2 linked regions of the Piscinibacter sp. HJYY11 genome follow. The protein of the gene in region 1 binds, or shares a complex with, the protein of each later gene. Links are inferred from orthologs where the notes say so. Each region holds a gene or a part of one and is shown on either strand. Other genes may lie near its edges.

The links.
Region 2: the proteins of hfq (region 1) and JI745_RS06625 are in contact, whole or in part, in a crystal structure (PDB 3VU3), measured with the Escherichia coli proteins. The link is inferred for Piscinibacter sp. HJYY11 from one-to-one orthologs.

The regions. Positions count from the first base shown.
Region 1 is NZ_JAERQZ010000001.1:796,530-812,003, reverse strand. Bases 10,380-13,378 are described here. They hold hfq (RNA chaperone Hfq), read left to right. Parts: upstream 10,380-11,757; coding sequence 11,758-12,000; downstream 12,001-13,378. Other genes in these bases: hflK (FtsH protease activity modulator HflK), read left to right, coding at 13,293-13,378; hflX (GTPase HflX), read left to right, coding at 12,035-13,285; der (ribosome biogenesis GTPase Der), read left to right, coding at 10,380-11,675. Also shown: SMC-Scp complex subunit ScpB, read left to right, coding at 1-483; JI745_RS03655 (pseudouridine synthase), read left to right, coding at 480-2,363; ndk (nucleoside-diphosphate kinase), read left to right, coding at 2,446-2,871; 23S rRNA (adenine(2503)-C(2))-methyltransferase RlmN, read left to right, coding at 2,929-4,071; type IV pilus biogenesis/stability protein PilW, read left to right, coding at 4,068-4,883; JI745_RS03635 (helix-turn-helix domain-containing protein), read left to right, coding at 4,876-5,778; ispG (flavodoxin-dependent (E)-4-hydroxy-3-methylbut-2-enyl-diphosphate synthase), read left to right, coding at 5,783-7,081; hisS (histidine--tRNA ligase), read left to right, coding at 7,153-8,475; JI745_RS03620 (tetratricopeptide repeat protein), read left to right, coding at 8,509-9,195; outer membrane protein assembly factor BamB, read left to right, coding at 9,192-10,310; more of der, read left to right, coding at 10,335-10,379; more of hflK, read left to right, coding at 13,379-14,663; protease modulator HflC, read left to right, coding at 14,684-15,474. UniProt on the Escherichia coli protein: RNA chaperone that binds small regulatory RNA (sRNAs) and mRNAs to facilitate mRNA translational regulation in response to envelope stress, environmental stress and changes in metabolite concentrations.
Region 2 is NZ_JAERQZ010000001.1:1,478,353-1,493,900, reverse strand. Bases 12,422-15,494 are described here. They hold JI745_RS06625 (catalase), read right to left. Parts: upstream 15,177-15,494; coding sequence 12,666-15,176; downstream 12,422-12,665. Other genes in these bases: JI745_RS06620 (hypothetical protein), read left to right, coding at 15,332-15,494; JI745_RS06630 (endonuclease/exonuclease/phosphatase family protein), read left to right, coding at 12,422-12,662. In the rest of the region: JI745_RS06685 (ABC transporter ATP-binding protein), read left to right, coding at 1-487; JI745_RS06680 (ABC transporter ATP-binding protein), read left to right, coding at 498-1,208; JI745_RS06675 (branched-chain amino acid ABC transporter permease), read left to right, coding at 1,208-2,077; JI745_RS06670 (branched-chain amino acid ABC transporter permease), read left to right, coding at 2,079-3,062; JI745_RS06665 (ABC transporter substrate-binding protein), read left to right, coding at 3,193-4,308; JI745_RS06660 (aldehyde dehydrogenase family protein), read left to right, coding at 4,345-5,811; JI745_RS06655 (carotenoid oxygenase family protein), read left to right, coding at 5,944-7,524; JI745_RS06650 (TetR/AcrR family transcriptional regulator), read left to right, coding at 7,619-8,347; JI745_RS06645 (SDR family oxidoreductase), read right to left, coding at 8,422-9,210; JI745_RS06640 (hypothetical protein), read left to right, coding at 9,378-10,322; JI745_RS06635 (MFS transporter), read right to left, coding at 10,377-11,546; more of JI745_RS06630, read left to right, coding at 11,631-12,421; more of JI745_RS06620, read left to right, coding at 15,495-15,548.

The sequences.
Region 1 (15,474 bases):
AAGCAGCTCGAGGACCGCGGCTGGATCGACGCCATCGGCTACCGCGAAGCGCCAGGTCGCCCGGCCTTGTATGCCACGACCAAGCAGTTCCTCGATGACCTCGGTCTCGCGAGCCTCGAGCAGCTGCCCGTGCTGGAAGGAGGCGCTCCGGCAACGGCCGTGGCCTTGGCCGAGGCACTGCCCGACCAGGGGTCGTTGCTGGAAGACTCGGGCCAGGCGGTGCTGAGCCTGGAGGGCGAGACGGAAGCTCCCGCAGAGGCCGATGTCGAGGCCGACGTCCATGCGGAGGCCCAGGATGAAGAAGCCTCGATCGCTGTTGCGGCTGATGCGGTGGCCGAGGTCGCCGAACCTTCACAAGGCGCTGCGGAGCTTCCTGCCGCTCACCCATCCGATGACGACCACGAGGCGGTGTTGCCGCCCGAACCCTCCGAACCACCTTCAGAACCCGCGGCAGAGACCGCCCCGACGGATCCCCAAGCATGAACCAGCCTGACGACGACACCCCGGTTGACGTGAGCTCCGCATCCGGCGATGCGGCGCCTGCCGAGGCCAAGCCTGTGCGGCGTCGCCGCACGGTCAAGGCCGAGGCGGCGGCACCCGTCGAGGACGCCGATGCGCCGGCAGCCGAAGCGCCTGTCGAGGCTGCGCCCAAGCCGGCGCGCAAGCGCCGCACCGCAGCGGCCAAGTCCGGCGAGGAAGCGGACGCCGCGACCCCTGCAGCGGTGCAGGAACAACCCGCGCCACACGAGGTGAGCGAAGAACCCGTGGCGCCGCGCGTTGAAGCGGCTGACGTTGCGGCTGCGCCTGAGGGGGATGCCGGCGAAGGCGGTTCGGAGTCTGCTGGTGCGGGTGACGAGGATCGGCCACGTTCGTCACGCAACCGCCGCCGCAACCGCAAGGATCGCCAGCGCGAGCGAGAAAGCGCGCCTGACCCGGCTGTTGCCGCGCAGTCCGTTGCCAACCAGGCCGGTGAGGTGTTCGCCCAAGTGTTGTCGGGGGATTTCGACGTCGAAACGCCCGTCGCCGAAGAGGCGCCTGAAGCCACGGAGGCAGGCGATGACGCCGCCACCGAACACAAGCGCGTGCTGGCCGCCGAGCCCGACGCACCCAAGCTTCACAAGGTGCTCGCCCAGTCGGGCATCGGTTCGCGCCGCGACATGGAGCAGCTGATCGAAGACGGTCACGTGACCGTCAACGACCAGCCGGCTCATGTGGGCCAGCGCGTGTCGTTCGGCGACCAGGTGAAGATCAAGGGCAAGCCGGTGCGCATCCGCATCGTGCCGCCGCCGGCGCGCATCATTGCGTATCACAAGCCCGTGGGCGAGGTCGTCACGCACGATGATCCGGAGGGCCGCCCGACGGTGTTCCGCCGACTGCCGCGATTGCAGCAGGGCAAGTGGCAGTCGGTGGGCCGCCTCGACCTGAACACCGAAGGCCTGCTGCTCTTCACCACCTCAGGCGAACTCGCCAACCAGCTGATGCACCCGCGCTTTGGCGTGGAGCGTGAGTACGCGGTGCGCGTGCTGGGCACGCTGACCGAAGACGACCGCGAAGAGCTGCTCAACGGCGTCAACATCGAAGGCCAGATGGCCAGCTTCAAGTCCATCCAGGACGGCGGCGGTGAAGGTGCCAATCACTGGTACCGCGTCGTCATCACCGAAGGCCGCAACCGCGAGGTGCGCAAGCTCTTCGACGAAGTGGGCCTCACCGTGAGCCGCCTCATCCGCATCCGCTACGGCACGGTGGTGCTGCCGCGCGGCCTCAAGCGCGGGGTGTGGGTCGACCTCGAAGAGAACGACGTGCGCGCGATCCGCCGGCTGGCCAGCGGCAACAACCCCGGCCAGCAGCAGGGCGAGCGTGGTGGCCCGGGCAACCAGCAGAACAACCAGAAGCGCGGCAACCGCAATGACCGCAACGACCGTGGCAATCGCCAGGAGCGTGGTCCGCGTGGTGGCCAGCAGCAACCCGTGCCAGCACAGGCGCGCGAGAACAGCTACGACGACCAGGACCGTGATGACGACCTGGACTTCGACCCCAGCAAGATCCCCAACCCGCTCGAGCAGACCTTCGACAAGCGCTTCGTGCAGAAACCGCGTGGCCCGGTGGGCGGCGGCGGCTTCGGCCGCGGCGGGGGGGGTTTCGGCGCCGGTGGCAGTGCGCCGCAGCGCCCGCAGGGCGGCGGCAACAACAAGAAGGGCGGCGGCCCGCGCGAGCCGGATCCGCTGCAGACCTCCGTCGGCTACATCGGCGCCGATGCCTTCCACCGCAAGAACCGCGGCGGCCGCGGCAAGGGCGGCGGGGGTGGTGGCGGGTACGGCGGCGGCGGAGGCGGTGGCTTTGGCGGCAACCGCCGCGGCCGCTGAGCCCTGCTGGAATTACGAAGGAACCCACCTTCGAGCGTTAGAATCCAAAACTTTGCCAAGTGCTTGATTCAGGAGAAGAAATATGGCGATCGAACGTACCCTTTCCATCATCAAACCCGACGCGGTCGCGAAGAATGTGATCGGCCAGATCTACGCGCGCTTCGAAGGCGCCGGCCTCAAGATCATCGCGGCTCGCATGGCGCACCTCTCGCGCAATGAAGCCGAGCAGTTCTATGCGGTGCACAAGGCCCGCCCGTTCTTCAAGGACCTGGTGGACTTCATGGTGTCCGGCCCGGTCATGATCCAGGTGCTCGAAGGTGAAGGCGCCATCGCCAAGAACCGCGACCTGATGGGCGCCACCGACCCGAAGAAGGCCGAGAAGGGCACCATCCGCGCCGACTTCGCCGACAGCATCGACGCCAATGCCGTGCACGGCTCCGACGCGCCGGAAACGGCCGCTGTCGAAGTGGCGTTCTTCTTCCCTGGCATGAACGTCTACAGCCGCTAAGTGCTGGCCTTGCGCCTCGACGTAGGCGTTGCCTGCTGAGCGCAAGGAAACCATCTCATGACACCGGCCAACCTGCTCGACTACGACCTCGACGGACTGGCCGCGTATTGCGAAAAGCTGGGTGAGAAGCGCTTTCGCGCCACCCAGCTTTTTCGTTGGATCCATCAAAAGGGCGAGGCCGACTTTTCGGCCATGTCCGACCTGGCCAGATCGCTGCGCGACAAGCTGGCCGGCGTGGCCGTCGTGGCGCCGCTCACCGTCATCAGCGAGCAGGCCTCGGCCGACGGCACCATCAAGTGGCTCTTCGACGTGGGCGGTGGCAACGCCGTAGAGAGCGTCTTCATTCCCGAAGATGACCGCGGCACGCTGTGCGTGTCGTCGCAGGCGGGCTGTGCGGTCGGCTGCCGTTTCTGCTCGACCGGCCACCAGGGGTTCAGCCGCAACCTCACCACAGGCGAAATCGTGGCGCAGCTGTGGTTTGCCGAGCATCACCTGCGCAAGCGCTTGAACCTGGCGCCAGGCGAACGCGCCATCACCAACGTGGTGATGATGGGCATGGGCGAGCCGCTGCAGAACTACTCGGCCCTCGTGCCGGCGCTGCGCGTGATGCTCGACGACCATGGGTATGGCCTGTCGCGCCGCCGCGTCACGGTGTCCACCTCCGGCGTCGTGCCGATGATCGATCGCCTGCGCGAAGACTGCCCGGTGGCGCTCGCCGTGTCGCTGCATGCCCCCGAAGACGCGCTGCGTGACAACCTCGTGCCGCTCAACAAGAAGTATCCGATCGCCGAACTGCTGGAGGCTAGCAGCCGCTACCTCGAGCGTGCGCCGCGCGACTTCATCACCTTCGAGTACTGCATGCTCGACGGCGTGAACGATACCCCTGCCCATGCCGAGGCGCTGGTGCAGATCAGCCGCACGGTGTCGTGCAAGTTCAACCTCATTCCGTTCAACCCCTTCCCCGAGTCGGGCCTCACACGCTCGCCGCGTGATCGTGTGACTGCCTTTGCGCGCATCCTGCAAGACGCCGGCGTCGTGACCACCGTGCGCAAGACGCGCGGCGACGACATCGCCGCCGCCTGCGGCCAGCTGGCGGGGGAGGTGCAGGACCGCACCAACGTCGCCGAGCGCATGACGCGTTCGCCGATCCAGATCCATCGCAAGAACCCTTCGTCCAACACTCCGGAGAAACATGCATGAATGTGGGCCGCAATCGCTGGTGGGTCACTGCCGCTTGCTGGGCATTCAGTTCATGGATTGCCGGGTGCGCGCTGCCGCCGCCATCGCCTGCGCCAGGCGAGACGCGCGATCGCGTCACCGAGTCCGACGAAAGCGAATCCAGCAAGCGTGCCCGCGTGCGCCTCGAGCTGGCCAGCGCCTATTTCGGTCGTGGCCAGTACACCACCGCGCTCGACGAGGTGAAGCAGGCTGTCTCGCTGAACCCAAAACTCGGCGAGGCTTTCAACATGCGGGGCCTGATCTATGCCGCGCTCGGCGACGACACGCTGGCGCAGGAAAGTTTCAAGCGCGCGCTTCAGTTGAATCCGAACGACGCCGACAGCTTGCACAACTATGGCTGGTACCAGTGCCAGCAGAAGCGCTACCGCGAGGCGCAGGCCCTGTTCCAGCAAGCGCTTGGAACGCCGCAATACCCGGCGTCCGCTCGCACGCTGATGACCAGTGGCATCTGCCACGCGCGTGCCGGCGAGTGGGCCGAGGCGGAAGTGGCCTTGAGCAAGGCCTACGAGCGTGACCCGGCCAATCCTGCCGCAGCGGTCAACCTCGCCGAAGTGCTGCTGCGCCGCGGCGAGGCCGAGCGCGCGCGGTTCTACATCCGCCGTGTGACCTCGACGCCGACCCAGTCCAGCGCACAGACGTTGTGGCTCGCCGCGCGCATCGAACACAAGCTCGGCAATCGCCAGGGAGTCAATGAGCTCGGCCGTGAGCTGCGCAGCCGTTTCCCGCAGTCGCGTGAAACTTCGGCCTTCGATCGAGGCCTCTTCAATGAGTGACACCCCAGGCGACGCCCCGATCGCCGACCCCGCACCGACACCAGACACCGCCGGCAGCCTGCTGAGGCAGGCCCGCGTGGCCAAGGGCCTGCACATTGCTGCGCTGGCGACCTCCATCAAGGTGGCGCCGCGCAAGCTCGAGCTGCTCGAGGCCGACCGCTACGACGAGCTCCCCGGCGCGACCTTCACCCGTGCACTGGCGCAGACCGTCTGCCGCACGCTCAAGATCGATGCGGCACCGGTGCTGGCCCTGTTGCCGCAGCCGGTCGATCAGGGCTTGTCGCAGTTGAGCCGCGGCCTGAACGAGCCGTTTCGCGACAAACCCGGCCGGCGCGTGCCCAGTGACCTGAGTTTCCTCAAGAGCCCGATCGTGATCGCGGCGGTGGGGCTGTTCGTGGCCAGCGTGGTGCTCTATCTGCTGCCCGTCGGTTGGGTGGCCGAGTTGACCGAACAGGCCAGCAGCACGGTACGCGAGGGCGACGCAGCCTCTGCCACGCCCCCACCGCCGGCCACGGCTGTCATCACCTTGCCGCCGCCGGCGGTTGTCATGCCGGCGTCCGAGGCCGTGTCGGCAGCCGCCTCGGCGCCAAGTGCGAGCGCTCCTGCCGCCGCCTCTGCGCCCGTGGCCTCAGCGTCGTCGCTGGCCGCGTCAGCACCCCTCAACGGTGCGCTCCTGCTGCGCGCCCAGGCGCGCTCCTGGGTGGAAGTGATCGACGGCCGTGGCAACCCGTTGATGTCCCGCCTGCTCGAAGCAGGAGAAACCGTGGGCCTCGACGGGCCTACTCCCTTGCGGGTGAGAATCGGCAACGCAGCGGCCACGCAGGTGTCGTTCCGCGGTCGACCAGTCGACCTCACTCCCTCGCGTGACAACGTGGCCAAGCTCGAACTCAGGTGATGTGATGACCCAGGCCCGTCCTGCCCTCGACGATTTCATCGAACCCGCCGTGCCGCTCGTGCGGCGCAACCTGCAGGCGCAGGTGCGCTGGGGCTCGCGCCTGGTCACGATCGGTGGCGACGCCCCGGTGCGCGTGCAGTCGATGACCAACACCGACACGGTCGACGTGATCGAGACGGCGATCCAGGTCAAGGAGCTGGCGGTGGCGGGCTCCGAGCTCGTGCGCATCACCGTCAACACGCCCGAAGCTGCCGTTGCCGTGCCGCACATCCGGGACCAGCTCGACCGCATGGGCATCGACGTGCCGCTGGTCGGCGACTTCCACTACAACGGCCACCGCCTGCTCACCGAATTCCCGGCGTGTGCCGAAGCCTTGTCGAAGTACCGCATCAATCCCGGCAACGTGGGCAAGGGCGACAAGCGCGACAAGCAGTTCGCCCAGATGGTCGAGGTCGCCGCCAAGTACGACAAGGTCGTGCGCATCGGCGTCAACTGGGGCAGTCTCGACCAGGAGCTGCTCGCCCAGATGATGGACGAGAACGGCAAGCGCGCCGAGCCCTTCGAGCCGCAGCAGATCATGTACCGCGCGATCATCACCTCGGCAGTCGAGTCGGCTCGACGCGCTGAAGAGGTCGGCCTGAAGGCCGGGCAGATCGTGCTGTCTTGCAAGATGTCGGGTGTGCAGGACCTGGTGAGCGTCTACCGCGCACTTGCCAAGCGCTGCGACTACCCGCTGCACCTGGGCCTCACCGAAGCCGGCATGGGCACCAAGGGCACGGTCGCCTCAACCGCGGCGCTATCGTTGCTGCTGCAGGAGGGCATTGGCGACACCATCCGTGTCTCGCTCACGCCGCAGCCCGGTGAAGCCCGCACGCAAGAAGTCGTCGTGGCGCTGGAGATCCTCCAGGCCCTCGGCTTGCGCTCGTTCAACCCGAGCGTCACGGCCTGTCCGGGTTGCGGCCGCACCACCAGCACCACCTTCCAGGAACTGGCCAAGCAGATCGACGACTACCTGCGCCTGCAAATGCCGGTGTGGCGCGCGCGTTACCCCGGTGTCGAGAAGATGAAGGTGGCGGTGATGGGCTGCATCGTCAACGGCCCGGGCGAAAGCAAGCATGCCGACATCGGCATCAGCCTGCCGGGCACCGGCGAAGCACCGGCGGCGCCGGTCTTCATCGATGGCGAAAAGGCACTCACGCTGCGTGGCGAGCGCATCGCCGAAGAATTCCAGGCGCTGGTCGAGAACTACATCGAGAAGCGCTACGGCAGCGCCACCGCCCAGCATTCGACCGCGCCGGCCTGACCGGGCCGCGCGCTCCGGCGAACGACGCCGTCGCACACGACGGCCTTCCATTCCTCTTCTTCCCGTTAGACATGGCTGACAAAAAAAGCGCCGCCCTGCAGGCCGTGAAGGGCATGAACGACATCCTGCCGCCTTCCGTGCCCCGCACCGAGAAGCTGCCGGATTCGGCCATCTGGGCCTGGTTCGAGACGACTGTTCGTCGCGTGCTGCAGAACTACGGCTACCAGTACCTGCTGACCCCGATCGTCGAACCCACCGCGCTCTTCGTGCGCGGCCTGGGCGAGGTCACCGACATCGTCGAGAAGGAGATGTACTCCTTCACCGACTCGATGAACGGCGACAAGCTCACGCTGCGCCCTGAGGCCACCGCCGGCATCGTGCGTGCGATGGTCGAGCACAACGCGCTCTACAACGGGCCGCTGCGCATCTGGACCATGGGCCCGATGTTCCGCCACGAGCGGCCGCAGAAGGGGCGTTATCGGCAGTTCAACCAGCTCGACGTGGAGGCGCTCGGTTATGCCGGGCCGGACGTCGACGCCGAGATGATCCTCATGGTGCGCAGCCTGTGGCGCGAACTGGGCCTGGTCATCGGCCAGCACGTGCGGCTGGAGATCAACAGCCTCGGCCAACCCGAGGAACGGCGTGCGCACCGCGAAGCGTTGATCCAGTACTTCGAGCAGAACGCCTCGGTGCTGGACGAAGACGCCAGGCGCCGCCTGCACAGCAACCCGCTGCGCATCCTCGACACCAAGAACCCGGCCATGCAGGCGGTGGTCGAGGCTGCACCCAAGCTGATGGACTTCCTGGGCGAGGCGTCGCTCGGGCACTTCAATGCCGTGCGCAAGGTGCTCGATGCCGCGGGCCTCGACTACCGCGTGAACACGCGCCTCGTGCGGGGCATGGACTACTACAACCTCACCGTCTTCGAGTGGGTCACCGACCACCTCGGCTCGCAAGGCACAGTGTGCGGCGGTGGTCGCTACGACGGGCTGATCGAGCAGCTGGGCGGCAAGCCCGCGCCGGCGGTGGGCTTCGGCCTCGGCATCGAACGCCTGCTCCTGCTGCTGCAGGAGCTGGCCGTGCCGGTGCCCACCAGCGCACCGGTGGCGTATGCGGTGATCCTGAGCGAATCGACGGTGGCTCAAGCCATGGTCACCATCGAAGCGCTGCGCCAGGCGGGCGTCTCGGTGCTGATGCACGCCGGCGGCGGCAGCATGAAGAGCCAGTTCAAGCGGGCCGATGCCAGTGGCGCCCGCTTTGCCCTCATCTTCGGCGACGACGAGGTCGCGCGCGGCGAGGTGTCGCTCAAGTCGCTGCGCGACGCTGCCGTCGCGCAGCGCAGCTTGCGCCTCGCCGACGCTGCCACCTGGGCCGCCGAACTGCTGGCCGCATAATCCCCGACTCATTTTGCAGAAACGTCAATCGTCATGGCCACCCATCTCGACCTCGAAGAACAAGAGCAGCTCGACCAGCTGAAAGCCTTCTGGAAGCAGTACGGCAACCTCATCACCTGGGTGCTGATCCTCGCGCTGGGTGGTTATGCCGGCTGGATGGGGTGGAACAACTGGAAGCGCGAGCAGTCGGTGAAGGCGGGCGTGCTGTTCGAGGAGCTCGAGAAGGCTGCTCAGGCGGGCGACCTCGACAAGACCGCGCGTGTCTTCGGCGACATGAAAGAGCGCTTCGGCGGCACCGGCTATGCGCAACAGAGCGCATTGCTGACGGCCAAGCTGCAGCACGACAAAGGCCAGGCCGAGGCTGCGCGCACCACGCTCGCTTGGGCTGCTGACAACGCGAGCGAAGACGAGTACCGCACCGTGGCGCGCCTCCGACTTGCGGGGCTGCTGCTGGATGAAAAGAAATACGACGAGGCGCTGAAGCAGCTCGACGGTGCAGGCAGCAAGGAATTTGCGGGTCTGGTGGCCGATCGTCGCGGAGACGTGCTGCTGGCCCAAGGCAAGAAGGACGAGGCCAAGGCGGCCTACCTGCAGGCCTGGAAGACGTTGGAAGAGACGGTCGAGTACCGCCGCATCGTTGAAGCCAAGCTCGCAGTGCTGGGCGCTGCGCCTGCAGCCGAAGTGCCGAAGACGGCCCCCATCTCCGGAGCCGGCAAATGATGGTGCAGGGGCGCCGTCTCGGCGCGTGGGTCTTGCTCGCGACCCTGGTGGGCTGCGCCAGCTCAGGCCGCCCGGACCCGACGCCGCTGCAGCCGCTGCAGGCGAAGGTCGCCGGCCGGCAGGTGTGGAAGGAAGACATCGGCAAGGTCAGCTTCCCGATGGCGGCCGCGGTGAACAACGGTGTCTTCACGGTCGCCGACGACAGCGGTCTGGTGCTGGCCCTGCAGGCCGACACCGGCAAGGAAGTGTGGCGCGCCAATGTCGGCGACAAGCTGAGTGCAGGCGTCGGCAGCGATGGCCGGTTCACGAGCGTCGTGACCCGCAACAACCAGCTCGTCACCTTGCAGGGCGGCAAAGTCGCCTGGAAACAAGGCTTGCCTTCTCGCGTGGTCACCGCGCCGCTGGTGGCAGGGGAGCGGGTCTTCGTGCTGGCAGTCGACCGTTCGGTGCACGCGTTCGATGCGCTCGATGGCCGCAAGCTCTGGACATACCAACGCCCGAGCGATGCCCTGAACCTGGCGAGCGCCGGCGTGATCATGCCCTTCAAGGACACGCTGGTGGTTGGGCAGGGCCCCAAGCTCGCAGGCCTCGACCCGCTGCGCGGCAGCCTGCGCTGGGAAGCGACGCTGGCGTCGCCTCGGGGAACCAACGAAGTCGAGCGCTTGGCCGATGTGGTCGGCCCGGCCGTTCGAGTGAAAGACCTCATCTGCGCGCGCTCCTACCAGGCGGCTGTCGCTTGCGTGAATGCGGAGCGCGGGAGCACGCTCTGGACGCGCAACGCGGGCGGCCTCGTCGGTGTCGGTGGCGACGACCAGATGGTCATCGGCGTCGATGCGACCGACCGTGTGAGCGCCTGGAAGGCCGCCGATGGGACGCCAGCCTGGACGGTCGAGAGCCTCCTCTATCGCAACCTGAGTGCGCCCATCGTGCTTGGCAAGGCGGCCGCGGTTGGCGACCTGAAGGGCATGGTCCACTGGTTTGCGCGCGACACCGGCGAGGCCGTGCTGCGCCTGCCCACCGATGGCAGTGCCATCAAGAGTGCGCCGGTGGCCTCCGGCCTGACGCTGCTCGTGGTCACGACCGATGGCGGGCTGTATGCCTTCCGCCCCGAGTGAACGACTGCCAGAGCGCCTGATCCCATGAAGCCAGTGATTGCGGTGGTGGGCCGCCCCAACGTGGGCAAGTCCACCCTGTTCAACCGCATGACCAAGAGCCGCGATGCGATCGTGGCCGATTTCTCCGGCCTCACCCGCGACCGGCACTACGGTGACGGGCGCTTGGCCGACCGCGAGTACATCGTGGTCGACACCGGCGGCTTCGAGCCCGACAGCTCCACAGGCATCGTCAAGGAAATGGCCAAGCAGACCCGCCAGGCCGTGGCGGAGGCGGATGCGGTGATCTTCGTGGTCGACCTGCGGGCCGGCGTCTCGGCGCAGGACCATGACATCGCGCGTTACCTGCGCACCGCCAACAAGAAGGTGTTCCTCGCGGCCAACAAGGCCGAGGGCATGAGCGACTCGCCACTGCTCGGTGAGCTGTACGAGCTCGGCATGGGTGCGCCGCACCCGATTTCGTCGGCGCACGGGCAGGGCATCCGCAGCCTGCTCGATGCGGTGCTCGCTGATTTCCCGTTCGACGACGATGGCGAAGAGGAAGAGGGCGCCGGAGAGCAGGCGCCGATCCGGCTTGCCGTCGCTGGGCGGCCCAATGTGGGCAAGTCGACCCTCATCAACACGTGGCTAGGCGAGGAGCGCCTCGTGGCCTTCGACATGCCCGGCACGACGCGTGACGCGATCACCGTGCCATTCGAGCGCCACGGGCAGAAGTTCGAGCTCATCGACACAGCCGGCCTGCGCCGCAAGGGCAAGGTGTTTGAGGCGATCGAGAAGTTCTCGGTGGTCAAGACCCTGCAGGCCATCGCCAGTGCCGACGTGGTGCTGCTCCTGCTCGATGCCACCCAGGGGGTCAGCGAGCAGGATGCCCACATCGCCGGCTACATCCTCGAGAGCGGTCGTGCCGTGGTGCTGGCCGTCAACAAGTGGGATGCCATCGACGACTATCAGCGCGAGACGCTGGAACGCTCGATCGCCCAGCGGCTCGCTTTTCTCAAGTTCGCGCCGGTGCTGCGGATCTCGGCGCTCAGGCGCCAGGGGCTCGGCCCGGTGTGGCAGGCCATCGCCGATGCCCATGCCTCGGCCACACGCAAGATGAGTACGCCGGTGCTGACACGCCTGCTGCACGAGGCGGTGGAGTTCCAGACACCCAAGCGCTCAGGTGGCTTCCGCCCCAAGCTGCGTTATGCGCACCAAGGTGGGATGTCGCCCCCGGTGATCGTGATCCATGGCAATTCGCTGGAGCATGTGACCGACGTCTACAAGCGCTATCTCGAGATGCGGTTCCGCGAGCATTTCAAGCTGGTGGGCACTCCGCTGCGCATCGAGATGCGCTCCAGCAAGAATCCCTACGCCGACAAAGACTAGGCTCATTGTCTTGAAAGCGGTGTTGCGGCGCAGTGCTGTGTTAACGTGACAGCCTCATCCACTACATATCACGGAGCATATCGTGAGCAATAAAGGGCAGCTTCTACAAGACCCGTTTCTGAACCTGCTTCGCAAGGAGCACGTTCCGGTGTCGATCTACCTTGTGAACGGCATCAAACTGCAGGGCCACATCGAGTCTTTCGACCAGTACGTGGTGCTGTTGCGCAATACCGTGACGCAGATGGTCTACAAGCACGCGATCTCGACCGTCGTGCCAGGCCGTGCGGTGAACTTCCACGCCGCAGAGGCTCCGGAGCAGACCTGAGCTACGGGCAGCGCCCGCCTAGGCGGACCTCACCTTGACTGCAGCGGCACCTACCGCCGCCTCGGCGGCGGGCGATTCCCCTCGCGCCATCCTGGTCGGGGTCGACCTTGGCGGTCGTTCCCATTTCGACGAGACCCTCGACGAACTGGCTTTGCTTGCCGAATCGGCGGGCGATGTGCCGGTCGCGCGGGTCATCGCCAAGCGCAAGGCGCCGGACCCGGCGCTCTTCGTGGGGTCGGGCAAGGCCGATGAGATCAAGGCGCTCGTCGAAGGGCACAAGGCCGAGGCCGTGCTGTTCGACCAGGCCCTCTCGCCGGCACAGCAGCGCAACCTCGAGCGCCACCTCGGCGTGGCCGTGGCCGATCGCACGATGCTGATCCTCGAGATCTTTGCTGCTCGGGCGCAAAGCCACGAGGGCAAGCTGCAGGTCGAACTGGCGCGCTTGCAGTACCTCTCGACGCGGCTGGTGCGCCGGTGGAGCCACCTGGAGCGCCAGCGCGGCGGCATTGGCACGCGCGGTGGCCCGGGTGAAGCCCAGATCGAACTGGACCGCCGCATGATCGGCGAGCGCATCAAATCGGTGAAAGAGCGCCTCGTCAAGGTGAAGCGGCAGCGCGGCACGCAGCGGCGCTCGCGTGAACGCAGCGGCACCTTCCGCATTTCTCTCGTTGGCTACACCAACGCCGGCAAGTCGACGCTCTTCAACGCCTTGGTAAAGGCGCGTGCCTACGCGGCCGACCAACTGTTCGCCACCCTCGACACGACGACCCGCCAGCTGTATCTGGAAGACCTCGACGCGACGGCGTCGCTGTCGGACACCGTGGGCTTCATCCGCGATCTGCCTCACAAGCTGGTCGAGGCCTTCGAGGCCACCTTGCAGGAAGCGGCCGATGCCGATTTGCTGCTGCACGTCGTCGATGCGGCGAGCCCCGTGCTCGACGAGCAGATGGCCGAGGTGCAGCGTGTGCTGCAAGAGATCGGCGCCGATGCCGTTCCGCAGATCCTCGTCTACAACAAGCTCGATAATCTCGCCGAATCGCAGCAGCCCCAGGCCTTGAGCGATGTGCTCGAGCGTGATGGCGGTTTGCGCGTTCCGCGGGTGTTCGTGAGCGCATTGCGCGGAACCGGGCTGCCTGAGCTGCGGCGCCTCATTTCCGCCGCAGTGGCGGCTGGCCGCGACACGGGCTTGAACTTCGACGAGACGGCTTCAACTTCCGGTGTGTCCGACACTGCGCCGGAAGCCCACGATGATGCGGACGCCAAAGCGTACAGACGACAACTTTGAACCTGTCATGACCATGAGCGCTATTCCTTCTTCCCCCGGCGAACACCCGTCGCGACTGCGCGATGTGGCGACCGCGGCGCGGGCTCTCTTGGCGGGAGTGCTCGGTTCGGTACGTGGCCGACTGGGCCGCCGTCCTGAGCTGGTGCTCAATAACGGGGGCCGTGGCGATGGTCCTCCAGATCTCGACGAGCTCTGGCGCGATTTCAATCGCAAGTTGAGCGGCCTCTTCGGCGGCAAGCAGCGCTCCACCAATGGTGGAAGCGGCGGTCCCAATTTCCAGCCCGACATGCGCGGCACCGGCATCGGCATCAGCTTGGTGGCCGGCCTCATCGTGCTGGTGTGGGCCGCCAGCGGCTTCTTCATCGTGCAGGAAGGCCACCAGGCCGTGGTCACCTCGTTCGGCAAGTACAGCCACACCGTGGATGCCGGCTTCAACTGGCGGTTCCCGTATCCGTTCCAGGCCAATGAGGTGGTGCCCGTCACCCAGCTGCGCTCGGTGGAGGTCGGCCGCAGTGCGGTCGTGCAGGCCACGGGCCTGCGGGAATCGTCGATGCTCACCAAGGACGAGAACATCGTCGACATCCGCTTCACGGTGCAGTACCGCCTCAAGGACTGCCCGCGCACGGTGGGCGCGGCTTCGGCACCGAGTGGTGCGACCTGCGGCGCACGCGCCTACCTGTTCGAGAACGCGAAGCCCGACGAGGCCGTGATCCAGGCGGCCGAGTCCGCGGTGCGCGAGATCGTGGGCAAGAGCAACATGGACCAGGTGCTGTACGAGCAGCGCGACGAGATCTCGTCGCAGCTGATGGCCTTGCTGCAGGCCCAGCTCGACCGGCTGAACACCGGCATCCTGATCGTCAACGTCAACGTGGGGAGTGTGCAGGCGCCCGAGCAGGTGCAGGCTGCGTTCGACGACGCTTTCCGTGCCGGCGCCGACCGGGAGAAGGCCAAGAATGAAGGTCAGGCTTATGCCAACGACGTGATCCCCAAGGCCCGAGGCAGCGCCGCGCGCTTGCACGAGGAAGCCGAGGCCTACAAGGCGCGGGTCATCGCACGGGCCGAGGGTGATGCACAACGCTTCAACCGCATCCTGACCGAGTACCAGAAGGCACCATCGGTCACCCGCGACCGCATCTACATCGACACCATGCGCGACATCTATGCGGGTGTGAGCAAGGTGATGGTGGACAGCCGCAACAATTCCAACCTGCTGTACCTGCCGCTCGACAAGCTGATCCAGCAGGCGTCAGCGCCGGCACCTGCGCAGCCTGCAGCCATCCAGCCGGCGGAGACGAGCCCTTCGACCTCGTCTTCCAGTAGCTCGTCCGACATCCGCCTGCGGGACGGCCCGCGTAGCCGCGAGCGAGACGCACGCTGATATCAGGGCAGGAAAAGACCATGAATCGAATCGGAACTTTCGCCATCGGCTTCATCGTGCTGCTGATGCTGGTGTATTCCACGCTTTTCATCGTGGACCAGAAGCAGTTTGCCGTCGTCTATGCACTGGGCGAGATCAAGGAAGTCATCACCGAGCCCGGCCTCAAGTTCAAGCAGCCGCCGCCGCTGCAGAACGTGGTGTTCCTCGACCGCCGCGTGCAGACGCTCGACAGCCCGGAGACCCGCCCCATCTTCACCGCCGAGAAGAAGAGCCTGGTGATCGACTGGCTCGTGAAGTGGCGCGTGACGGACCCGCGCCAGTTCATCCGCAACAGCGGCACCGACATGCGCAACGTGGAAGCGCGGTTGAGCCCGATCGTTCAGGGCGCCTTCAATGAGGAAGTCACCAAGCGCACGGTGCAGGCCATGCTGTCGACCGACCGCGACAATGTGATGCAAGGCGTGCGCACTCGCCTGACCGACGAAGCCAAGAGCTTTGGCATCGAGATCATCGACGTGCGCATCAAGCGTGTGGATTTCTCCGCCAACATCACAGGCTCGGTCTACGGCCGCATGGAGTCAGAGCGCAAGCGTGTGGCGAACCAACTGCGATCCACCGGTTTTGCCGAAGCCGAAAAGATCCGCGCCGATGCGGAGCGGCAGCGCGAAGTGATCCTCGCCGATGCCTACCGCGATGCGCAGACGATCAAGGGTGATGGCGATGCGAAGGCCTCGGCCATCTATGCGGAAGCGTTTGGCCGCGATCCGCAATTTGCCAAGTTCTACCGCAGCCTGGAGGCGTATCGAGCCAG
Region 2 (15,548 bases), 680 kb from region 1 along the record:
CACGTTCCAGAACCTGGCGCTCTTCCAGAGCATGACGGTGCGGGAGAACGTCGAGTGCGGGGCGTTGCACACGATTTCGCGGCAGGAAGGCGATGGCCCGAGTTCCGCCGTCGACCGGCTACTCGATGAATTCGGTCTGCGCGCCGTGCAGCACAGCCACACGCAGGCACTTCCCCTAGGCCTTCGCAAGCGCGTCGAACTCGCACGTTCCCTGGTCTCTGCACCTTCGGTGCTGCTGCTCGACGAGCCGGCCGCAGGTCTGACCCTCGAGGACATGGACGACCTGAAGCGGCGTGTGCGCCTCGTCCGCGACGCCGGCGGGATCGTGCTGATCGTGGAGCACAACATGAACCTCGTGCTGTCGTTGTGCGAGTACTTGTACGTGCTCGAGTTCGGCAATCTGATCGCGTCGGGGAAGCCGTTCGACGTGATGGAAGACCCGCGGGTGCAGGCTGCGTATTTCGGGGGCGACGATGAGGACGCCTGAGCACGGCCATGTGCTGCTGAAGACCACGGGCCTTCGCGCAGGCTATGGGCCGGTACCGGTGCTGAGCAACGTCTCGATCGAGGTTCATGCCGGGCGCATCACCGCATTGCTGGGAGCCAACGGCGCCGGCAAGACGACGCTTTTTCGCGCGCTGTGCGGTGCGATCCGGTGGGAGGGCGACATTCGCGTTGCGGGGCAGGGTGTCCGCGGACTGCGCCCCGAACAGATCGCTCGCCTGGGCGTCGGCCATGTTCCCGAGGGACGCGGCACCTTCGCAGACCTCACGGTCGAGGAGAACCTGCGCGTGGGCGGCTTTGCGCGCAAGGACCGCTCCGGTCTGGAAGGCGCGCTGGAGCGTGTCTACGCGTGGCTGCCGCGGTTGGCCGAACGGCGCAAGCAAGCGGCTGGAAGTTTGTCAGGCGGTGAACAGCAGATGGTGGCCATCGGCCGGGCATTGATCGCGCAGCCCACTGTGCTGCTGCTGGACGAACCGACATTCGGCCTCGCGCCGCGCATCGCCATGGAGGTGATCAACATCCTGCGCCGGCTCCAGGCCGAAACGCCGATGGCGATTCTTCTGGCAGAACAGAACATGGCGTTGGCATTGAAGGTGGCCGACGACGGCTACGTGCTGGGCAACGGCAAGGTCCTGGCTTCAGGTCATGCGAGCGAACTCAAGGAAAGCGCCACCGTGCGCGAAGCCTACCTGGGGAGCGTGTGATGGAGCAACTTGCACACCAGATCATTGCCGGCGTGGCCACCGGCTGTGCCTATGCGCTGCTCGCGCTGGCCTTGGTCGTGGTCTTCCGTTGCAGCCGGCACGTGAACTTCGCCCAGGGCGAAATGGCGACCCTGTCAGCCTACATCGCGCTGACCTTCCTGCAACTCGGTGCGCCGTACTGGCTGGCGTTTCTCGCGACGCTCGTTCTGTCCTTCGCCGCGGGCGCTGCACTCGAGCGCTTTGTCATTGACAGGCTCAAGACGGCGTCGCCGCTGGCCACCGTCGCGGCCTTCATCGGCCTCTTCATGGCGATTCACAGCATCACGGGGCACTTCTGGGGCCACGATGTGCGCGACTTTCCCAGCCCGTTTCCGGACGCCTCCTACTTCGGCGGCCTGCTCTCCAGCCAGCAGATGGGCGTGATGTCTGCGACGGCAGTGTTGCTGCTGATCCTGTGGAGCTTCTTCCGATTCACGCGGATCGGCTTGGCGGTGCGGGCCGCTGCCATGAACCCCGGTTCAGCCGCGTCCAGTGGCATCTCGACGCGCCTGATGTTTTCGTTCGGCTGGGGCATCTCCGCGGTGCTGGGCGCTGTGGCGGCAATGTTCCTCGCACCAGTGCTCTACCTGGACCCCAGCATGATGGGCGGCGTGCTCATCTATGGCTTCGCCGCCGCAGTGCTGGGAGGCCTCAACAGCGTGCCTGGCGCGGTGATGGGGGGGCTCTTGCTCGGGGTGATCGAGAACTTGCTCGGCACCTATGTCGTGGGGACACAGCTCAAGCTGACGGTCGCCTTCGTTGTCCTCGTGTCAGTCCTGCTGTGGCGCCCGCATGGCTTGTTTGGAACGGCCAGCGCCGAGAGAGTCTGAAATGAACACACGAGCAGCAGCGGTTTTCGCGGCGGCGATCGCCTTGGCGGTGGTCCCGTTCTTCGTGCCCAGTGCGTTGACGTTTCAGCTGAGCCAGATGGTGGGTCTGGCCATCGCACTCACGGGGCTGAACATCTTCGTCGGATGGGCGGGGCAGCCGACCCTGGCCCAAGGTGCGATGTTCGCCCTCGGCGCCTATGCGACCGCCATTCTCTGCAAGGCAGGTGTGACCTGGTGGCTGGCATTGCCGCTGGCCGGTCTTGCGGTCGGCGCGTTCGCGATGCTGCTCGCCCTTCCGATTCTTCGCCTGAGGCACACCTACCTTGCCCTTGCGACCTTTGCGCTGGCTCTTGCAGTGCCTCAGGTCTTGAAACACCCAGCGCTGGCGGGCTGGACCGGAGGCGCTCGAGGGTTGGAGCTCGATCGTCCGCACGCACCTGCCTGGTTGCAGCTCGATGTGAGCGCAGATGCCTGGATGTACTGGGTCGCACTTGCCGTTGCCGTCGCAGTCAGCGTGCTGGTAGCGCGTGTGCTGGCGGGCCGCAGTGGCCTCGCACTGCGTGCCGTGCGTGACAACGTCTTTGCCGCCGGAGCCCAGGGCATTCACGTGAGCCAGGTGAAGAACCTCGCTTTCTGCGCGAGTGGCACGCTGGCCGCCCTTGGCGGCGGACTCTATGCGCTGAACGTCCAATACATCGGCCCGGAGAGCTTTCAGGTGTTCCTCTCGCTCACGATGCTGGCGGCTCTCGTGGTGGGCGGTCCGGGCTCAGCGGCAGGTCCTTGGGTCGGCGCGGCACTCCTCCAGTTCGTGCCTTCCTGGGCAGAGGCGATCTCGACCTCGGCGCCGTGGGCCATCTTTGGGTTCTCGGTGCTCCTCGTCGTCTTCGTTGCCCCGAAGGGCATCGCCGGCAGTTGGCGGCCACTCCAGGCACGCCTGTCGCACCTCCGGACCCGTGGTGTCGCGGTCCTCAAAGCCACGCGCTAGCGCGACGCCGCTTCAGCATTCACAAGAGGAAATGATCATGTCATTCAATCGCCGAACTGCAGTTCTTGCCTCGCTGGCATCCCTGGGCGTCTCGAGGCTTGCCTTCGCCCAGCGGCAATATGGGCCAGGTGTGAGCGATACCGAGATCCGTGTGGGCTCCACCATGCCGTTCAGCGGCCCGGTGTCCGGGCTCGGCATCCTCGGCAAGGCCGCGCAGGCCTACTTCGAGGAGCTCAACGACAAGGGCGGCATCAACGGCCGCAAGGTGAAGCTCATCCAGTACGACGACGGCTACAACCCCGGCAAGGCGTTGGAGCTCACGCGTCGCCTGGTCGAGCAGGACAAGGTCGCGTTGATCTACCAGACCCTCGGCACGCCGAGCAACAACGCGATCCATCGCTATCTCAACCAGCAGCGCATCCCCCAACTCCTGATTTTCAGCGGCGCCAACAAGTGGGTGGACGTGAGCGCCGCGCCCTACGTTGTGCCCGCGAGCCCCTCGTATGCCGCTGAAGGCCGCGTCTACGCCCGCTGGCTGCTCGAGAACCAGCCCAAGGCACGCGTGGCCGTGCTCATGCAGAACGACGACTTCGGCAAGGACTACCTCGACGCGATCAAGAACGCGCTGGGGGCTCGTGCGAAGGACATGATCGTTGCCCAAAGCACCTACGAGGTCACCGACCCGACGGTCGATTCGCAAGTCGTGAGCCTGAAGGCCAGCGGTGCCGACGTGTTCTTCGTGCTTTGCAATGGCAAGTTTGCGGTGCAGGCCCTGCGCAAGGCGCACGACATCGGCTGGAAGCCGCAGGTCTTCCTGCCGCTTGGCAGCTCCTCGATCCAGGCGATCCTGCGACCGGCCGGCGCCGACAAGGTGATCGGTGCGATCTCGATCGGCGTGGCGAAGTCGCCGTCCGACCCACGCTGGAACACCGACTCGTCCATCGTGGAACTGCGCGACTTCGTGAAGCGCAGGTTGCCCAGCCACGACCCCAACGACCAGCTGATCGCATCCGGGCATTCGAGTTCGCAGATCCTGACGGAGATCCTGCGCCGCTGCGGCGACGACCTCACGCGCGAGAACATCATGAAGAACGCGCGTGATCTCAAGGGCTTCCGGACCACCACGATGTTGCCCGGTATCGCGCTGAACACCACGCCGACCAACCACGAGCTGTACGACAAGCTGTGGTTGCAGCGCTTCAACGGCGAGAGCTGGGTTCCCTTCGGCAACCCGCAGCCCGTGTGAGCCTCCGTCCCGGTTCTCAACCTGCAGATGACCGCCATGTCTCATCCGAACCTCAAACTTCCTCCGCTCAAGCAGTTCATCGACGGCGAATGGGTGGACTCCGCGTCCGAAAGAACGATGGAGACGATCGACCCGGCCACGGGCAAGGCCTTCGCCCAGGTCTCCGCCGGCGACGCGGAAGACGTGGACCGTGCAGTCAAGAGCGCCCGCTTGGCCGTCGAGCACGGGCCATGGACCAAGGTACCGCCAGCGGCGCGCTCGCGCGTCCTGAACCGCATCGCTGACTTGATCGAGGCCCGCGGCGAAGAGCTGGCGACCCTCGAATCGGTCGACAACGGCAAGCCGGTGACGGCTGCCCGCATGGCCGACATCCCGTCCTCGGCAGGCGTGTTCCGCTACATGGCCGGCTGGGCCATGCGCATGGAAGGCGAACAGATCCCGCTGGCAAACCGCCCCCAGGGGCAGTTTCTGGCCTACACCCAGCGTGCACCCATCGGCGTGGTCGGGCAGATCGTGCCGTGGAACTTTCCGCTCCTGATGGCAGCCTGGAAGGTGGCTCCGGCATTGGCGTTCGGTTGCGCATCGATCCTGAAGCCGGCCGAACAGACGCCTCTGACGGCCGCCGCACTGGTGCAGATCGCGCAGGAAGCGGGCGTGCCCGCCGGCCAGCTCAACCTGATCCAGGGGCTGGGCCACGTGGTCGGCGCCGCCCTTGTGGGCCACAACGAGGTCAACAAGATCGCGTTTACCGGGTCGACGGAGGTCGGCAAGACCATCGTGCGCTCGGGCGCCGACACGCTGAAGCGCATCTCGCTCGAACTTGGCGGCAAATCGCCGACCATCGTGCTGGCCGATGCGGACATCGACGCGGCCGTCGCCGGGGCGGCGCACGCGATCTTTTTCAACCAGGGCCAGATCTGCACGGCGGGCTCCCGGCTGTACGTGCACGAGTCGATCTACGACAAGTTCATCGATCGACTGGCGACGGTGGCTGCGGCTCTCAAGACCGGTCCGGGTCTGGACCCCACAACGCAGATCGGCCCGCTGGTGTCGGAAGAGCAGTTGCGGCGCGTTGCTGGCTACGTCGAGATTGGCAAGAAGGAAGGCGCCGGTGTGGCGGTCGGTGGCGACGCGGTGGGTGGACCGGGCTACTTCTACCGCCCGACCATCCTGACTCATGTGAACCAGAAGATGCGAGTGGTCCAGGAGGAGATCTTCGGGCCGGTGCTGGTCGCCACGCGCTTCAAGGAGATCGACGAAGTGGTTGCCATGGCCAACGACAGCGTCTATGGCCTGGCCGCAAGCGTCTGGACACGCGACGTGTCGAAGGCTCATGCCGTCGCGCGTGCGTTGCACGCCGGCACGGTGTGGGTCAACTGCCACCATGTGATGGACCCTGCAATGCCTTTCGGCGGCTACAAGCAATCGGGTTGGGGGCGCGAGATGGGGGCTGCTGCGTACGAGATGTACACCGAGTCGAAGTCCGTCTGCATTCAACTCTGACGCTACCAGGCAGGCCGCCGGCCTGTCACGTCACCCAATGAACACATGCGACCTGGGCCTGCCACCGCGGTTCCTGGCGCATGACGACCCCAAGGGCGCGCCTGCGCCATCCAATATGAGAGAGGTGAAACGATGAGCGACACAGCAGCACTGGCAGAGCCCGTCTTCGGCGCCGAAGACAGGGCGCTCTATGAGCGCCTCGGCATTGCCGCACACAACCAGACCAGCACGTACAACGTGCGAGGCTATGAGCCGGTCAGCAAGGAGCACCGGCACGTGCCCGCGAAGGTCACCGGAGTCGTGCCAACCGATCTGAAGGGCATCTACCTGCGCAACGGTGCGAACCGTCAGTTCGAAAAGACCACGGCCCGGCTGCACCCCTTCAACGGTGCCGGCATGCTCCACCAAATCCAGTTCAAGGACGGCGAGATCACCTACTCGAACTTCTTTCTTCGCACGCCTCGCTACGAGGCGGAGGAAAGAGCGGGCGGCGAGGTGTACATGCAGGTGGGGGACCTCGTGGCCGGAGGCCAGCTCTCGATGGCCAAGGCTCAACTCGTGGAGAGCAAGAAGGCAAGCGGCCTGGTGCCGGCGCTGGACCCGCTCGAGCTGTCAACCGCATCCACCGCAGTGCACTTCCACGGCGGCAAGATCTACTGTCTGAACGAGACTGCCTATCCGTTCGCGCTGAACAGCCGGCTGGAGGGTGGCAATGTCGTGTTCGACGGCACCGGAAAGCTCGAGAACTGGGGCGGCGCATTGAAGAGCCCTTTCACGGCTCACCCACGCATCGATCAGGCAACCAACACGTTCTACAACCTGAGCATCCATCGCACCAACCACGGGGTGTTCTATTCGCGCCTCGAGAACGGTCGACTGGTCGACCACCAGCTGGTGCATCAGCAGCCCCTGTCTGAAGATGCCATGGCCTACTTGCACGACTTCATCGTCACCGATCGCTTCCTCATCTTCCCCGACACTTCCATCCGCAGCTCGCGCTTACGGCTGACATCGCATTCGAGCATCTATCACTTCGACGCGTCGTACCCGCTGCGTTGGGGTGTCATCAACCGCTTCCCGTCGCCTGGCGAAGCCGTCCGCTGGTTCACGTGCGACCACCCCGGATTCATCTGGCACATGGTGAACGGCTGGGAAACGCGCTCCAAGGACGGCAGGGACCAGATCGTCCTCTTTGCGCCCATGTTCGAGGCGTACCCGGATCACCTGCCCATCCACAGCCCGGAGGAGCCCCCTGCGAAGTTCCGCAAGTGGGTGCTCGACCTCGAGAGCGGCAAGGTGGTGGACGACAGGGTGCTGCTTGAGGGTGCTTACGAGCGACCGTCCATCAACCTCGCGTACTCGGGCAAGCCGAGCCGCTATGCCTACCTGCTCGACGAGAGCAGCGGCTACATGGGTCGCGGTGTGCAGAAGTACGACCTCCTGGAAGAGAAGCCACTTCAGTACCTTGACTACAGCGGGTTCCTGGGTGGCGAGCCCCTGTTCGTTCCGGCAGAGGGCGGCAAAGATGAAGACGATGGCTACATCGTCGACCTGCTGATGAAGGAGGAGAGTGCTGACCTGGTCATCTTCACTGCGAAGGAGATGACGGAGATCGCACGCGTCCACCTGCCTGCCCGCGTGCCGTTTGGTGTGCACGCATGCTGGCTCTCGACCCAGAAGGTGGCACAACTGGAGCACGCTGGTCGTCCGTAGCGGAGAGGGCGATCTCGTTGCCCGTTGAATGTGTGCAATGAATGCATTGTTGGGCGCGACACTAAAATGCTCGATCGCCCGTAACGACGCTGACATGACCGCTGTCAGCCCGCTCTTGTCCATGGCAACTGCCCGACGCAAGCAAACGACCAGCTCCGCTGCCCGCCCGACCGTCGAGCCGGCAACCGGCGAGAAGAAAAGAAGGTATCACCACGGCAACCTGCGCACAGCGCTTCTCGTCGGTGCGTCTCACCTTTTGCGCACCAGCGGCATCGAGGGTGTGACCTTGCGAGCTTGTGCCCAGTTTGCCGGCGTTTCCCAGGCAGCGATTCGCAATCACTTCGCCGACAAGAATCATCTGTTGGCGAGTCTCGCGGCCGAGGGTTTCGTGCTGCTGGGCCAGCGTCGCAAGAGCCAGGCGACTTTGTCGGGTTCGATCGCCGAGACGCTGGAGATCATCTTCCAGAACTATGTTGGCTTCGCGGTGGAGAACTCGCACCTGTTTCGCTTGATGTTCGCTGACAAGAACCTTCGTCGCGACGACTATGCGGATCTGCGCAGTGCGTCGCATCATGCCCTGAAGGAATTGCATGCTATTTTTTCGGCCATGCTTGAGCGCGCAAAGCTTGACAGCTCTGGCATCGAGGGCCTCACGTTCAACCTGTGGAGCGCCATGCATGGCTTGGCGATGCTCGTCATCGACGAGCAGTACACCTTGGTGACGCACCCCTCGGTCGTGAAGGCGCAGTGCACTGAACTTGCGACGATGCTGGCTGCCGGCCTGGAGCAGACCCGCAAACGCCCCAAGGCTCGCGTTCGGTAGCGAGCTGTTGGGCCCACAGTGCCGAAGAGGGTCAGCGCGCGAGCAGCGGCTGACCCTCTCGTCATTGGGCGGCATCAGTGCCGCGCAGATCCGGGCTCCGCCATCTTGCGGTGCCGCCGCGCCAGCAGTTCATCCGGCGTGATGTTCGCCATCAGCGCCTGAAGCTTGTTCTTCCAGCCGGCGACGACGTCGCTCTCGCCGTCCATCATCGCGTCGAAACCGGCCTTTGCCACGTCGGCCGGGCTCGCCTTCGGACCGGTGCCCACATCCGTGTCCATCATGTCGGCGCGTTCGAAGAACTCGGTGTCGGTTGGCCCGGGCATCAGGCAGGTGACGGTGACGCCCGAGTCCTTCAGCTCGTCGCGCAAGGCGAAGCAGAAGGAATCGATGAAGGCCTTGGTGCCGTTGTAGACGGCCTGGAAGCTCCCTGGCATGCGCCCGGCGATCGAGCCGGTGACGAGGATGCGTCCGCGGCCCTGCGAGCGCATGCGGCGGGCCACGTGGTGCAGCAGGTCGAGCGTGCCGGTGATGTTGGTGTTGATCACGTGCCGGATGTCGGCGAACTCCTGGTCGAGGAAAGCGCGCCCCAGGCCATGGCCCGCATTGGCGAGCAGCAGGTCGACGGGCTGCTCGCCGATGCGCTCGATCAGCAAGGCCACGCCGGCAGGCGTCGCGAGGTCGGCTGTCACGGTGCTCACCGAGACGCCGAGGTCGCGCAGGGCGTCGGCGGTTTCTTCCAGCGGCCCTTGGTCGGCGGCAATGAGCAGGTCGAAACCGTTGCGGGCGCATTCGAATGCCAGCTCGCGGCCGATGCCCGAGGAGGCGCCGGTGACGATGGCGAGGGATCGGGTGGTGTCGTTCATGGGGTCTCCTGTCATCGGTGGGTGGATGCCTGGAGCGCAGCAACGCGTGTTCCGGCTCGTGCGGATGACGCGGTGGGCTCGGCACCTCGATTGCCGCGAATTCGTCACGGCTCGCCGTGGTTTCGCGGGGTGGCCGATCGCAACGGATCCAGATGAAAGGAAACGACATGACCCAGCGTGACTATCAAAGCCGCCGAGACGGCGGCTATGGCGCAGACGACTATGGCCAGGACCGCCAAGGCGCGCAGCAAGGCGGCCAGCGCAGCGAATCCGGCAGCAACTACGGAGATTTCCGTCGCCAAAGTGGCCAGCAGGACCAGCGCAGCGAGCGCGGCGCGCAGTCGGGCGACTACTACACCGGCGGCGGCCGCCAGTTCGACTCGGGCCGCCAGCAAGGCAGCGGCTCCGAGTACGGCATCGGCAGCGGCGGCTACGGTGGCTACGGCGGCGAATACGGCGCCCAGGGCTACGACGCGGAGCAGGGCTTCGGTCGGCAGGAGGGCTACCGTGGCGGCTATGGCCAGCAGCGTGATTTTGGGCAGCGGGACGACGGGCGCTACGGCTCGCATGGCTACGGCAACCAGGGTGACCCGGGCCGCCAAGGCGGCGACCCGTATGGCCAGCGCGGGTCGCAGGGCCGCTACGGATCGTCCGGATACGGATCGCAGGGCTACGGTGGCTCGCAGGGCTACGGCGGCCAGCAGCGATATGGCCAGCAAGGCTACGGCCAGGACCAGCAGGCCTATGGCCAGCGCGAATGGGGCCAGCACGCCGACTGGGGCCGTTCCGAGGTCGGCCAGGGGCAGGGCCAAGGCCAAAGTCGCGACCACCACCACGACCCCGACTACCACCAGTGGCGCAGCGAGCAACTGCGCAACCTCGACAACGACTACCAGTCATGGCGCCAGGAGCGCTACAAGAAGTTCTCGGAAGAGTTCAACACCTGGCGCAGCAGCCGCCAGGGCTCGCAATCGGGCGCCGGACCGCAAGGCGCGGGCAGCAGCACCACCGGGCTGAGCGACGGAAGCGCCACCTCGCCGACCACGCAGACGTCCACCGGCCTCGAAGCTGGGGGCGCGTCGTCGTCCAGCGGCTCGACCAAGAGCAAGTGACGCGCTGAGGTCGAAACTCAGTCAAAACGCCCCGCGCCCGCGGGGCGTTTTGCTTCAGCGCCTGCCGGCCTTCAGCACCATCAAGGCGACGAACGCGGTGAGACCGAGCGCGGTCGACAGCCACAGGCTTGCCGCGCCCCACCGGTCGAGTGCGAGGCCGAACGCGAACGGCGCAAACGCCTGCGCCACCCGCCCCGGGAGCATGAGCCAGCCTTGCCGCGCGCCATAGCCCTGCGGACCGAAGAACACGAGCGGCAGCGTGCCCTTGGCGATGGTGAGGATGCCGTTGCCCGCCCCGTGCAGCAGCGCGAACACCGGTGCCAGGGCCGGCCCCGCAAAGAGCAAGGCCACCGCGCCGATCGGATGCGCGAGGTTGGCGAGGCGCGCCGACAGCAAGGGGTGCACACGCCGCAGCACGCCGAATTCGAGCAGGCGGCCCGCCACCTGCGCCGGCCCGACGAGCGCACCCACCGCCACGGCGACCGCAAGGCTTGCGCCGAGCGCCTGCATCAAGCGAGGCAGGTGGGCCGCCATCGCGGTGCTGGTGAACCACGCCACCGCGAACACGAACGACAGCACCACGCTCACGAGCATCGGGTGCTGGGGCTCCGTTTCAGGCGGCACCTCTGCCGCGGCCGCCGCTGCTGCCGGCGCGGGCGCCAGCGATGCGGGCGCCTTCGGCAAGGCCGCGTTCAGTGGCAGCCCCAGCACGATGTGCAGGCCTGCCCAGCCCAGGCACGCGCCGCGCCAGCCGAAGGTCGTTTCCATCCAGGCGGTGAGCGGCCAGCCGATGGTGCTCGCGAAACCGGCGAAGAGCGTGATGCCGGTGATGGCGTTGCGCGAGTCATGGCCGTACAGCCGCACGAGCGTGGCAAACGCTGCCTCGTAGAGCCCGGCGCCCATCGCAAGGCCGAGCACGACCCAGGCGATGAAGAGCGTCCACGGCCCCTGCGCGAGCGCGAGGCCGGCAAGGCCGGCGGCAAACAGCACATTGGTGCCCATCAGCAACTGCCGGCCGCCGTGGCGGTCGATGGTGCGGCCGGCCCAGGGGCCGACGAAGGCCGACACTACCAGCGCCAGCGAGAACGCGAGGAACACCGTCGGCTCGCGCAGGCCCAGGTCGCGGGCGATGGGTGCGGCGAGCAGGGCGGCGATGTAGTACGACGACGCCCAGGCCAGGGTCTGGGCGCTGCCGAGCACGGTGACGACGATCGGCTTCTTCATGGAGGCCGGCCGAATATAGAGGAGTAGGGATTGCGCGCCTGTCACATGCGTCGCCTACTCTCGCGTCACCACCCGGAGGCCGCCATGAACCTGAGAGAGCTGAGCATCGCCACCTTCAACCTCTACAACCTCAACGAGCCCGGCCGGCCGCTCTACACCGACCGCGACGGCTGGACCGAAGCCGAGTACAACCTCAAGATCGCCTGGACGGTGCGCCAGCTCACCATCCTCAAGTCCGACGTGTTCGGCTTCCAGGAGCTCTGGCATGCCGATTCGATGAAGCGCGCGTTGCAGGCCGCCGGCCTCGACGCCGACTACGACCTCGTCGCCCCGCCCGATGCCGATGGCCGCAAGATCGTCTGCGCCGCCATCGTGCGCAAGGGCCTGTTGAGCGGCGTGCCCCAGTGGATCGAGCAGTTTCCGAGCAAGTTCGTGCTGCGCTCGCACGGCGACGACCCGCAGACCCCGCTCATCGACGTGAGCATCCGCGGCTTCTCACGCCCGGTGGCGCACTGCACCATCAAGCCGCGCGAAGACGAGCCCGAGGTGCACCTCTACGTGTGCCATTTCAAGTCGAAGGGCCCGACGAAGATCTACAACGAAGGCTGGTACCGCGAAGACCGCGACACCTACGCCAAGCACGCCACCGCGATCGGCGCGGCCATCTCCACCATCCGCCGCACGGCCGAGGCGGCGGCGCTGCGCTTCATCCTCACCGAGCAGATGAAGGGCAACGACACGCCGGTGATCGTGCTCGGCGACATCAACGACGGCCACTTCAGCAACACCACCAACATCCTCACCGAGCAGCCGCGCTATCTCGTGGGCGACTCCATCGGCGGCGGCGACATCGCGCTCTACAGCACGCAGACGCTGCAGGAGTACCGCGACACGCGCGACGTGTACTACACCCACGTGCACGAGGGCATCCGCGAGTCGCTCGACCACATCATGGTGAGCGAGCAGTTCTACGACCACAGCCGCAAGCGCGTGTGGCTGTTCGACGGGCTGGTGGTCAACAACGACCACCTCAATTTCGACGACCACAAGCTCGACGGCACGAACGACCACGGGGTCATTCGCGCCGTCTTCAAGTACAAGCCGCAGCGGGCCTAGTCGCTACACGCGCGGCGGGTCGGTCTCGCGCTCGTAGTGGCGGTGCCGCGCGAGCGCGGTGACGAAGGCGTCCACGTTCACCTCGGCCCCCGGCGCGGCGGCGTCCATCGGCTCGCCCAGCACGATGCCCGGGTCGGGCGTGCCGTCGGGCAGCTGCACGTCGATGCTGGCCTTGGCCAGGACGACGCTCGCATGGCCCAGCACCAGCATCGGCTTGCAGTGCCGGTACTGGTCTTTCACGAACTCGAGCACCTGCCCCTGCGCGGCGAGCGAGAGCGCCGCCCGCTCGCCATCGGGCAGCACGACCGCATCCCAGGTCACCGAGGGTGCGGCTTCGAGCGACACCTCCACATGCAGCGGCTCCTGGCTCAGCGGCGTGACGACGCCCAGCCGCACGCCCACGAAGCGCGGCGCGGCGCCTGCCGTGGCCAGTGCCTTGTGGACCGCGCGCAGCCGCAGGTCTTCCACGCCATCGGCGACCAGCAGCGCCACGCGCCGGCCCTTGACGCCGGCCTCGCCGGGGCGTGAGAGCAACGACAACGCCGGCGAGCTTTCCACCTCCGGCGTCACCTCGATCGCCAGCGCCTTCGGTTGCGGCGGCGGCACCGGCATGCCCAGGCCTTCGGCCACGCGGGTCACGAGCTCGGTGTCGATGTTCGCCAGCACCGACAGCACACGCTCGCGCACCGCCGGCGTCTGCACGCGCGTCAGCTCGAAGCGGTAGGCGCCGACGATGTGCGCCTGCTCGGTGGGCGTCTGGCTCTTCCAGAAGAGCCTGGCCTGCGAGTAGTGGTCGGCGAACTTCTCGGGCTTGCCGCGCACCTTGTCTTCGGCCACCGGCTGCGGGAAGGAGACGAAGCCCGCCTTGCCGGCCTGGAACGGGCAGCCGCCGCCCAGCGAGTTGGGCTCGTAGTTCACCCGTCCGCGGTGGATGGCCTGGCGGTGCAGGCCATCGCGCTGGTTGTTGTGCACCTGCGCAATCGAGGCGTTGATCGGGATCTCGTGGAAGTTGGGCCCGCCGAGCCGCGTGAGCTGCGTGTCGACATACGAGTGAATGCGGCCCTGCAGCAACGGGTCGTTGCTGAAGTCGATGCCGGGCACCACGTGTGCGGTGCAGAAGGCGACCTGCTCGGTCTCGGCGAAGAAGTTGTCGGGGTTGCGGTTGAGCACCAGGCGGCCCACGGTGCGCAGCGGCACCAGCTCCTCCGGCACGATCTTGGTCGGGTCGAGCACGTCGAAGCTGAAGCCTTCGGCCTGCACCTCGCTGAAGATCTGCACGCCGAGCTCCCACTCGGGGTAGTTGCCGGCCTCGATGGCCTCCCACAGGTCGCGGCGGTGGAAGTCGGGGTCGGCGCCGCCGAGCTTGGCGGCTTCATCCCACACCAGCGAGTGCGTGCCGGCGACGGGTGTCCAGTGGAACTTGCAGAAGACCGATTCACCCGCCGCGTTGACCAGCCGGAAGGTGTGCACGCCAAAGCCCTGCATCGTGCGGTAGCTGCGCGGGATCGCGCGGTCGCTCATCACCCACATCAGCATGTGCGCCGACTCGGGCATCAGCGAGACGAAGTCCCAGAAGGTGTCGTGCGCGCTCGAAGCCTGCGGCATCTGGTGGTGCGGCTCGGGCTTGACCGCATGCACGAGGTCGGGGAACTTCATCGCGTCCTGGATGAAGAACACCGGGATGTTGTTGCCCACCAGGTCCCAGTTGCCCTGCTCGGTGTAGAACTTGACGGCGAAGCCGCGCACGTCGCGCGCGGTGTCGATCGAGCCGCGCTCTCCGGCCACGGTCGAGAAACGCACGAAGACCGGGGTCTTTTTACCGGCTTGTGCAAAAGGTGCGGCAGCCGTGTGCTCGGTCAGCGGCTCGGTGCATTCGAAGTACCCGTGCGCCGCCGAACCGCGCGCATGCACCACCCGCTCGGGGATGCGCTCATGGTCGAAGTGGGTGATCTTCTCGCGCAGGATGAAGTCTTCGAGCAGCGTGGGCCCGCGCAGGCCGGCCTTGAGCGAGTTCTGGTTGTCGGCGACCGGCACGCCCTGGTTGGTGGTGAGTGCCTGGCCGCCGCTGTCGACGCGCACGCGGTCGAGCGGGCCGTTGGTGGGGTTGAAGCCGGGCCTCACGCTGCCGTCGCCCGTCTTCGGCGAGGGCACGTCTTCGTTGACGGTGCTGCTGCGCACAATCTCGTCGGGCGCCGCCTGCGAAGGCCCGGCCTGCGGATGGTGGCCGTTGTCGAGCCCGTGCTCGGCGGGCTTGAGCGGGTTGGAAGGCATCGCTTTCGCGAGCACCTGCGTGCCGGCGTAGCGTGTGCCGAGCATCTGCTGCGCGGGCGTGGAAAGGGCTTGCGCGTCGTCTTCGGTGAAGAGCACCGTCGATGGGCCGGAGAGCGTGCTGAGCACCGTGCCCACGGCTTCCTGCGGATCGGCGGGCAGGGGCTGGCTCGGGTCGGGCTCGGCGGCGGTGGGGGCGGGCGAGGGTGCCGGCTTCCGGGGGCTTTTTGGTTTTGACGTGGCCATGCAAGCTGCTCTCGACGAGTGGAGTTGAGCCCACTCGGCAAGGCCTGTTCCCTGGCGCGCCGTCGTTGGGGAGAAGTCCCCCGTGTGGACGGGGGCACGAGCGCTTCCTACCATGAGGCCTTCGGTGCCTGCATGCACCGCGGAAAGGATCTCTCATGAAGTCGTTCCACGCCTTGGGCGCAGCGCTGGCGGCCGCCGTGCTGGCGGGCTGCGTGAGCTATGGCCCGCAGTCGCTTTCCCCCGGCACCTCGATCCAGGCGGCCCGCCAGTCGCTCGGCGAGCCGACCGGCGAGTACCCGCAGGCCGACGGTGGCCGCCGCCTCGAGTTCGCGCGAGGCCCGTTTGGCCGGCACACCTACATGGTCGACTTCG